One region of the Streptomyces sp. NPDC104226 genome, then DNA from elsewhere that is predicted to be linked to it. Evidence: riboswitches for the same ligand, from Rfam matches in the RefSeq annotation. Region 1 holds a riboswitch; the other holds the start of a gene.
The links. Region 1 has a riboswitch for ZMP and ZTP ahead of ACZ60J_RS22115 (serine hydroxymethyltransferase). Riboswitches for the same ligand answer to the same signal wherever they lie in the genome.
Positions count from the first base shown of each region.

Region 1 (3,918 bases):
GGCCCCGCCAAGATGCTGGAGTACAACGCCGACACCCCCACTTCCCTCGTGGAGGCGGCCAGCCCGCAGTGGTTCTGGATGGAGGAGCGCTTCCCCGGCGCCGACCAGTGGAACTCGCTCCACGAGCGGCTCGTCGACGCCTGGCGCCGCCAGGCGGAGCTGCTGCCGGCCGGCCCGGTGCACTTCGCGCACTCCGAGACCGACGAGCTCGGCGAGGACCTGATGACGGTCGCCTACCTCCAGGAGACCGCCGAGCAGGCCGGCATCGACGCGCGGGAGCTGTCGGTGGAGCAGATCGGCTGGGACTCCCTGTCCGGCCGGTTCGTGGACGAGAAGCTCGGTTTCATCCGCGCGATCTTCAAGCTCTACCCGTGGGAGTGGCTGGCCACCGACGAGTTCGCCCCGCAGGTCCTGGGCACGTACGACCACGGCGGCGGCTCCGGCACCACCGCCTGGATCGAGCCCCTGTGGAAGATGCTGCTCTCCAACAAGGCGCTGCTGGCGGTGCTGTGGGAGCTCTTCCCGGAGCACCCGAACCTGCTGCCCGCCTACCTGGACGGCCCGCGCGAACTCGCCACGACCACCGGCTACGCGGCGAAGCCGCTGCTGGGCCGCGAGGGCGCGGGCGTCACCCTGCATCCGGTGGGCGGCGAGCCGTTCGCACCGGAGGAGGACGAGACGTACGTCTTCCAGGGCCTCGCCCCGCTGCCCGACTTCGACGGCAACCGGGTGGTGCTCGGCGCGTGGGTCGTCGAGGACGAGGCGGCGGGCCTGGGCATCCGCGAGTCGGCGGGGCCGGTCACGGACGAGTACGCCCGCTTCCTGCCCCACGTGATCCTCTGAGCCGTCCGGTCAGCCGCCGAGGACCGACCTGAGCTGGTCCAGCCCCCAGTCCAGGTCCTCCTTGGAGATCACCAGCGGCGGCGCGATCCGGATCGTCGACCCGTGGGTGTCCTTGACCAGGACTCCGAGCCCCATCAGCTTCTCGGAGATCTCCCGGCCGGTGCCGTGCGCCGGGTCGATGTCGACGCCCGCCCACAGCCCGCGGCCGCGTACGGCGGTCACCGCACCGCCGCCGACCATCAGGTTCAGCTCCCGGTGCAGGTGGTCGCCGAGCTCGGTGGCGCGTTGCTGGTACTCGCCGGTGCGCAGCATCGCGACGACCTCCAGGGCGACGGCGCAGGCCAGCGGGTTGCCGCCGAAGGTGGAGCCGTGCTCGCCCGGCTTGAACACGCCGAGGACGTCGAGGTCGGCCACCACCGCGGACACGGGCACGACCCCGCCGCCCAGCGCCTTGCCGAGGAGGTACACGTCGGGGACGACCCCCTCGTGGTCGCACGCGAAGGTCTTGCCGGTGCGGCCCAGGCCCGACTGGATCTCGTCGGCCATGAACAGGACGTTCCGCTCGCGCGTCAGTTCCCGTACGCCCTGCAGGTATCCGGCGGGCGGCACGAGCACGCCGGCCTCGCCCTGGATCGGCTCCAGCAGCACGGCGACGGTGTTGGAGGTGACGGCGTGGGCGAGCGCGGTGAGGTCCCCGTACGGGACGATCTCGAAGCCGGGGGTGTACGGGCCGAAGTGGTCGCGGGCGTCGTGGTCGGTGGAGAACGACACGATGGTCGTCGTGCGGCCGTGGAAGTTGTCGGCCGCCACCACGATCTTGGCGTGGCCGTCCGGGACCCCCTTGACCTCGTACCCCCACTTGCGGGCGGTCTTCACCGCCGTCTCCACGGCCTCCGCCCCGGTGTTCATGGGCAGGACGGCCTCCTTGCCGCACAGCGCCGCGAGCTCGGTGCAGAAGTCCGCGAAGCGGTCGTGGTGGAAGGCGCGGGAGGTCAGGGTGACCCGCTCCAGCTGGGCGCGGGCGGCGTCGAGGAGCCGGCGGTTGCCGTGGCCGAAGTTGAGGGCGGAGTAGCCCGCGAGCATGTCGAGGTAGCGGCGGCCCTCCACGTCGGTCATCCACGCGCCCTCGGCGGTGGCGACGACGACGGGCAGGGGGTGGTAGTTGTGCGCGCTGTGCGCGTCGGCGGAGCGGATGGCATCAGCAGTTGTCGACACGGGGTCTCCGATCGTCCGTCAGGCCGGTGACGAGGGTGGCGTCACTCTGCATCCTCGCTCGAATACCGGACGGAGAAACCTTTCTCGCGGCGTGGCCGCTAGGGTGTCGGATACGCACGGCGACTGGCGCACGGAGAACCAACTCCGGGGGAGCCGTGCGCGCACGACCGCATACAGGGCCGCTCGCCTGGGCCTCGCGGGGACGAGATCCGACATCGACCCCGGAGGAGCCGCCATGAGCGCGAACCACCCCCCGTACCGTCACCCCGCCCTGCTCGCGACCGACCCCGAGCTGGCGACCTTCGTCGCCGCCGAGGAAACCCTCCAGGCCGAGACGCTGCGCCTCATCCCGAGCGAGAACTACGTCTCCTCCGCCGTGCTGGAGGCCTCCGGCACGGTGCTGCAGAACAAGTACAGCGAGGGCTACCCGGGCCGCCGGTACTACGAGGGCCAGCAGAACATCGACCGCATCGAGGCGCTGGCCGTGGAGCGGGCGAAGGGCCTCTTCGGAGTCGACCACGCCAACGTGCAGCCGTACTCCGGCTCCCCGGCGAACCTCGCCGTGTACCTGGCCTTCGCGAAGCCCGGCGACACCGTGATGGGCATGGCCCTGCCGATGGGCGGGCACCTGACCCACGGCTGGGGCGTCTCGGCGACGGGCTCCTGGTTCCGGGGCGTGCAGTACGGGGTCCAGGCCGACACCGGCCTCATCGACTACGACGCCGTACGGGACCTCGCGCTGGCGGAGCGGCCCAAGCTGATCTTCTGCGGCGGTACGGCGCTCCCGCGCACGATCGACTTCGAGGCGTTCGCGTCGATCGCGAAGGAGGCGGGCTCGGTGCTCGTCGCCGACGTGGCGCACATCGCCGGCCTGATCGCGGGCGGGGCCCACCCGTCCCCGGCGGGTCACGTGGACGTGATCTCCACGACCACCCACAAGACCCTCCGCGGTCCGCGCGGGGCGATGCTGATGTGCCGCGAGGAGCACGCGAAGGCCATCGACAAGGCGGTCTTCCCGGGCCTCCAGGGCGGCCCGCACAACCAGACGACGGCCGGTATCGCGGTGGCGCTGCACGAGGCGGCGCAGCCCTCGTTCGTGTCGTACGCGCATGCGGTCGTCGCCAACGCGAAGGCGCTGGCCGCTTCTCTGCTGGAGCGGGGCTTCGATCTGGTCTCGGGCGGTACGGACAACCACCTGATCCTGATCGACCTGACGGGCAAGTCGGTGTCCGGCAAGATCGCGGCGAAGGCGCTGGACCGGGCCGGGATCGTCGTGAACTACAACACGGTGCCGTTCGATCCGCGCAAGCCGTTCGACCCGTCGGGGATCCGGATCGGTACGCCGTCGCTGACGTCCCGGGGGCTCGGTGTCGACCACATGCCGGTGGTCGCCGGGTGGATCGAGCGTGCGGTGGCTGCCGCCGGGCAGGGGGACGAGTCGGCCCTGGCCGCGGTCCGGGCCGAGGTCGCCGACCTCATGGCCGCCTTCCCGGCCCCGGGCCTGCCCGTCGCCTGACCCCTCCCGGGTAGAGGGCGGTCCCTGCGGGGCCGTCCCCTACCCGCCCTTCCACCGTTCCCCGGGCGCTGCCCGGACCCGCGCCTCAAACGCCGGCGGGGCTGGATGAGGCCCCGGGCGCTGCCCGGACCCCGGTCCTCAAGCGCCGGCGGGGCTGGATGGGGCCCCGGGCTCTGCCCGGACCCCGGTCCTCAAGCGCCGGACGGGCTGGAGGGGGGTACCGGGCTGCGCCCCGGACCCCCCTCGGGGTTCCGCCCCAGACCCCGCGCAGCGGCACCCCCGTGACCTCGGGGGAAAGCGGTCGCTCGGCCGAGGTGGGATCCGGACGGGGCGCTACCGCCGGG
Region 1 covers NZ_JBVJMS010000007.1:20,032-23,949, forward strand. Annotated here, with positions in the region: gene ACZ60J_RS22105 (glutathionylspermidine synthase family protein) at 1-843, shown strand, start outside; gene rocD (ornithine--oxo-acid transaminase) at 853-2,058, opposite strand; ZMP/ZTP riboswitch at 2,168-2,258, shown strand; gene ACZ60J_RS22115 (serine hydroxymethyltransferase) at 2,294-3,574, shown strand.

Region 2 (3,918 bases), on a different contig from region 1:
CCGATGAGCTTGAGGTAGTCCTTGACGGGGTCGGCGGTGGCACCGGCGACCATGACGGTCTGCGCCGGGGCGTCGTCCTCGTCGTCGTCGGACAGGACGAAGCCGGCGCTGCCGCCCGTCTTGGGCGCCTCCTTCTCGTCGCCCTCGTCCAGGTCCTCGGCTGCCCAGTCCTCGCCCTCGGCAACGGCGGCCTCGGCCTCGTCGCCGTCCTTGGCGGTCTTCTTGGTGGCAGCCGTCTTCTTCACGGCGGTCTTCTTCGCGGCGGTCTTCTTGACCGTCCGCTTCTTCGGCGCGGCGGCGGCCTCGGCCGCCACCTCCTCCTCGGTCCCGGAGGCCGACGGGTCGGATATCGCCGCGGCGGGGGTGGGGGCGGCCGTCTTGCGCGCACCGATGAGGCGCGGCGGGGCGGCAGCCTTCTTGGCGACGGTGCGCGCCGGGGCGGCGGCCGCCTTGCGCGCCTTCTTGGCGGGAGCCTTCGTGGCGGGGGCGGCACTGACGTGCAGTGCCACGCCCTCCTCGTCCAGGACCTGGTTCAGGCTGCGCAGGACCCGCTTCCACTGGTCCACCGGGATGCGGCCGGCCTCGAAGGCCTGGCGCACGTCATCACCGTTGATGTGACCCTGCTCGCGGCCGCGCTCGACAAGCGCGACCAGGGCCTCGGATTCGGCGATCTCCGTGGGGAACGTACGGGACGGGCTGAGCGACACAAGGAGCCTCTCGTTGCGAACAAATAAGGGTGGCGGGACATCATCGCGCGAACTCGGGAAACAGACCCGAGGGGGGTCTGTATTCCGGGCCGCACGAGGACACCTGTCGGTTCATCGCATGCCCGAGTAGATTCGTTACGCGCTGAATTGAGTGACCTGCGCCACGCCGTGACCGGGAGGCCGGTCGCGGGTGGTCGCGTCCGCCCGATTTGTCAGCCCGTTTTGCGGGCCTCGATGAGAAATCGGGCAGTGTGTGCGACGAACGGGCCTTCGCGCTCGATCTGTTCGTGCAGCTCGCGCAACCGGTCCCGATGCTGCCCGACCGTGAAGCCCGGCACCATCCAGATCACCTTCCTCAGAAAGTAGATCACGGCTCCGATGTCGTGGAACTCCGTCCGCAGCCGCTCGGACCGCAGATCCACCACCTCCAGTCCCGCCTTCGTGGCCGCGGCGACCGCGTCGTCGGGGTGCCGGCCCCGCCGGACCTCCTCCGGCTGCGGGCCGAGGAAGTACTCCACGAGCTCGAAAACGCTCGCCGGGCCGACCTGCTGGGAGAGGTACGTGCCGCCGGGCTTCAGCACCCGCGCGATCTCCTCCCACCAGATCGTCACCGGATGCCGGCTGGAGACGAGGTCGAAGGCCCCGTCGCCGAACGGCAGCGGCGGCTCGTCGGAGTCCGCGACCACCGCCGCGCCCAGTGGGTGAAGAAGCTTTGTCGCCTTGTCGATGTTCGGCGGCCATGACTCGGTGGCCACTGTCAGCCGGGGCAGGGGCCCGGCTCCGGCGAGCACTTCTCCGCCGCCGGTCTGGATGTCCAGGGCGGAGTCGACCTGTGCCAGGTGCCGTGCCAGGAGGCGCTGGTAGCCCCAGGAGGGGCGCTGTTCGGTGGCGCGGCCGTCGAGCCAGGAGAAGTCCCAGCCGTCGACGGAGACGGATTCCGCTTCGGCGACGAGATGGTCGAAAGTGCGCGTCATGTCTCGATCGTCCCAGGTCCGGCGCCGGTCATCCACCGGATTCCCCGGACCGGGGCGCACACCGGGCTCCGCACGGGTTCGCTTACACTTGCGGCGGGCCGTGACTGGCGTTCGGGTGGATCACCACCGGGGAGCGGCCCGGCGTGCCGCATCCCGTACGTCGACTGCCGCGCGCCTGGGCGAACCGCGATCCCGCAGCGACGCCCAGGAGCCCCCATGACCACCCAGACGACCGCCCAGCAGGCACGGACCGCCACGCTGATGGACGGCACCGCCCTCGCCCGCCGCATCTCCGAGCAGACCGCCGAGTACGCCGCGAAGATCACCGAGCGCACCGGAACGGCCCCCTGCCTGGCGACCGTGCTGGTCGGCGAGGACCCCGCGTCCGTCACCTACGTCCGCATGAAGCAGAACCGTTGCGCCAAGGCCGGGATCACCTCCCGCCACGTGGAGCTGCCGGCCGCGACGACCACCGAGGAGCTCGTCTCCACCCTGACCGCGCTCTCCGAGGACCCGGAGATCAGCGGCATCCTGCTCCAGCACCCGGTCCCGCACCACATCGACGAGCGCGCCGCCTTCGAGGCCATCGCCCCGGGCAAGGACGTCGACGGGGTCACCATGCACTCCTTCGCCGCCATGGGCTTCGGGCTGCCGGGCTTCGTCTCCTGCACCCCCGGCGGCATCATGCGGCTGCTGGAGGCCTACGACGTGGACCTGACCGGGAAGCACGCCGTGGTCGTCGGCCGCAGCGCGATCCTGGGCAAGCCGGCCGGCATGCTGCTCCTGGAGCAGAACGCCACCGTCACCTACTGCCACTCCCGCACCGTGGACCTGCCCTCCATCGTCCGCCAGGCGGACGTGCTGGTCGCGGCCGTCGGCAAGGCCGAGTTCATCCGCGGCGAGGACATCAAGCCGGGCGCCGTGGTCCTGGACGCCGGCTACAACGAGGGCAACGTCGGCGACGTCCACTTCGAGTCGGCCGCCGCCCGCGCCTCGCTGATCACCCCGGTCCCGGGCGGCGTCGGCCCGATGACCATCGCGGTGCTGCTGGAGCAGACCGTCCAGGCCGCCGCCGCCCAGGCCGGGCTGACCCTCGCGGACCTCTGACCCGCACCGCGCCCCCCTCGGTACGACGAACGCCCCGGGCCCTTCGGTCCGGGGCGCTGCGTTTCCCGCGGTAACAGGCCGAAAGGCGGATCCGGGTCCGGGGCTCCGGGGATCCACTGAATATGTGAAGCCTTCGATGGATATGCAGAAGCCCCCGGCAGCAGGTGCGACACCGGACGCGGCGGCGGCCGGCGGGAAGCGCCACCCGCGCGGGCTCGCCACCCTCGTCCTCGCCGAGCTGTGGGAGCGCTTCAGCCTCTACGGCATGGTCGCCATCCTCGTGCACTTCCTCGCCGCCTCCCGCGCCCACGGCGGCATGGGCCTCCACGAGGGCACCGCCGAGGCCGTGGAAGGCGTCTACATGGCCATGATCTCGCTGCTGGCGCTGCCCGGCGGCTGGATCGCCGACCGGTTCCTCGGCGCCCGCCGGGCCGTCCTGTGGGGCGGCGTGGTCATCATGGCCGGCCACGTCCTGATGGCCGTCCCGAACCCGGTCTTCGTCTGGCCCGGCCTGGTCCTCATCGTCATCGGCACCGGCCTGCTCAAGCCGAACATCTCCGCGCTGGTCGGCCGGCTGTACGCCGCCGACGACGACCAGCGGCGCGACGCCGGCTACTCGATCTTCTACATGGGCATCAACCTCGGCGCCGTCATCGCCCCGCTCGTCGTCGGCTACCTCGGCGAGGAGGTCAACTGGCACCTCGGCTTCGGCGCCGCCGCCGTCGGCATGGCCCTCGGCCTGGTCCAGTACGTCCTGGGCGGCCGGCGCCTGACCGAGCAGCTGCGCGCGGAGCCCGTGGTCCGGCTCACCCCGGCCGAGCGGGCCAAGGTGGGCAAGTCCTCCGCGTACGGCCTGGTCTTCACCGCCGTGCTGGTCACCCTGCTGGCCGCCTCGCACGCGCTGAGCATCGACAACATCACCTTCGTGCTGACGGTCGTCGCCGTGGTGGTCCCGGCGGGCGTGCTGCTCTCGATGTACCGCAGTCCCAAGATCGACCGGGTCGAGAAGACCCGGCTGCGGGCCTACGTCTGGCTCTTCCTGGCAGCCACGCTGTTCTGGCTGGTCTACGACCAGATGGGCAACGAGCTGAACATGTTCGCCGCCCAGAAGACCGACCTGTCCCTGCTCG
Region 2 covers NZ_JBVJMS010000003.1:455,429-459,346, reverse strand. Annotated here, with positions in the region: gene ACZ60J_RS12005 (RNA polymerase sigma factor) at 1-707, opposite strand, end outside; gene ACZ60J_RS12000 (class I SAM-dependent methyltransferase) at 920-1,681, opposite strand; ZMP/ZTP riboswitch at 1,772-1,869, shown strand; gene ACZ60J_RS11995 (bifunctional 5,10-methylenetetrahydrofolate dehydrogenase/5,10-methenyltetrahydrofolate cyclohydrolase) at 1,898-2,788, shown strand; gene ACZ60J_RS11990 (peptide MFS transporter) at 2,925-3,918, shown strand, end outside.
Region 2: another riboswitch for ZMP and ZTP. It lies ahead of ACZ60J_RS11995 (bifunctional 5,10-methylenetetrahydrofolate dehydrogenase/5,10-methenyltetrahydrofolate cyclohydrolase); the one in region 1 lies ahead of ACZ60J_RS22115 (serine hydroxymethyltransferase).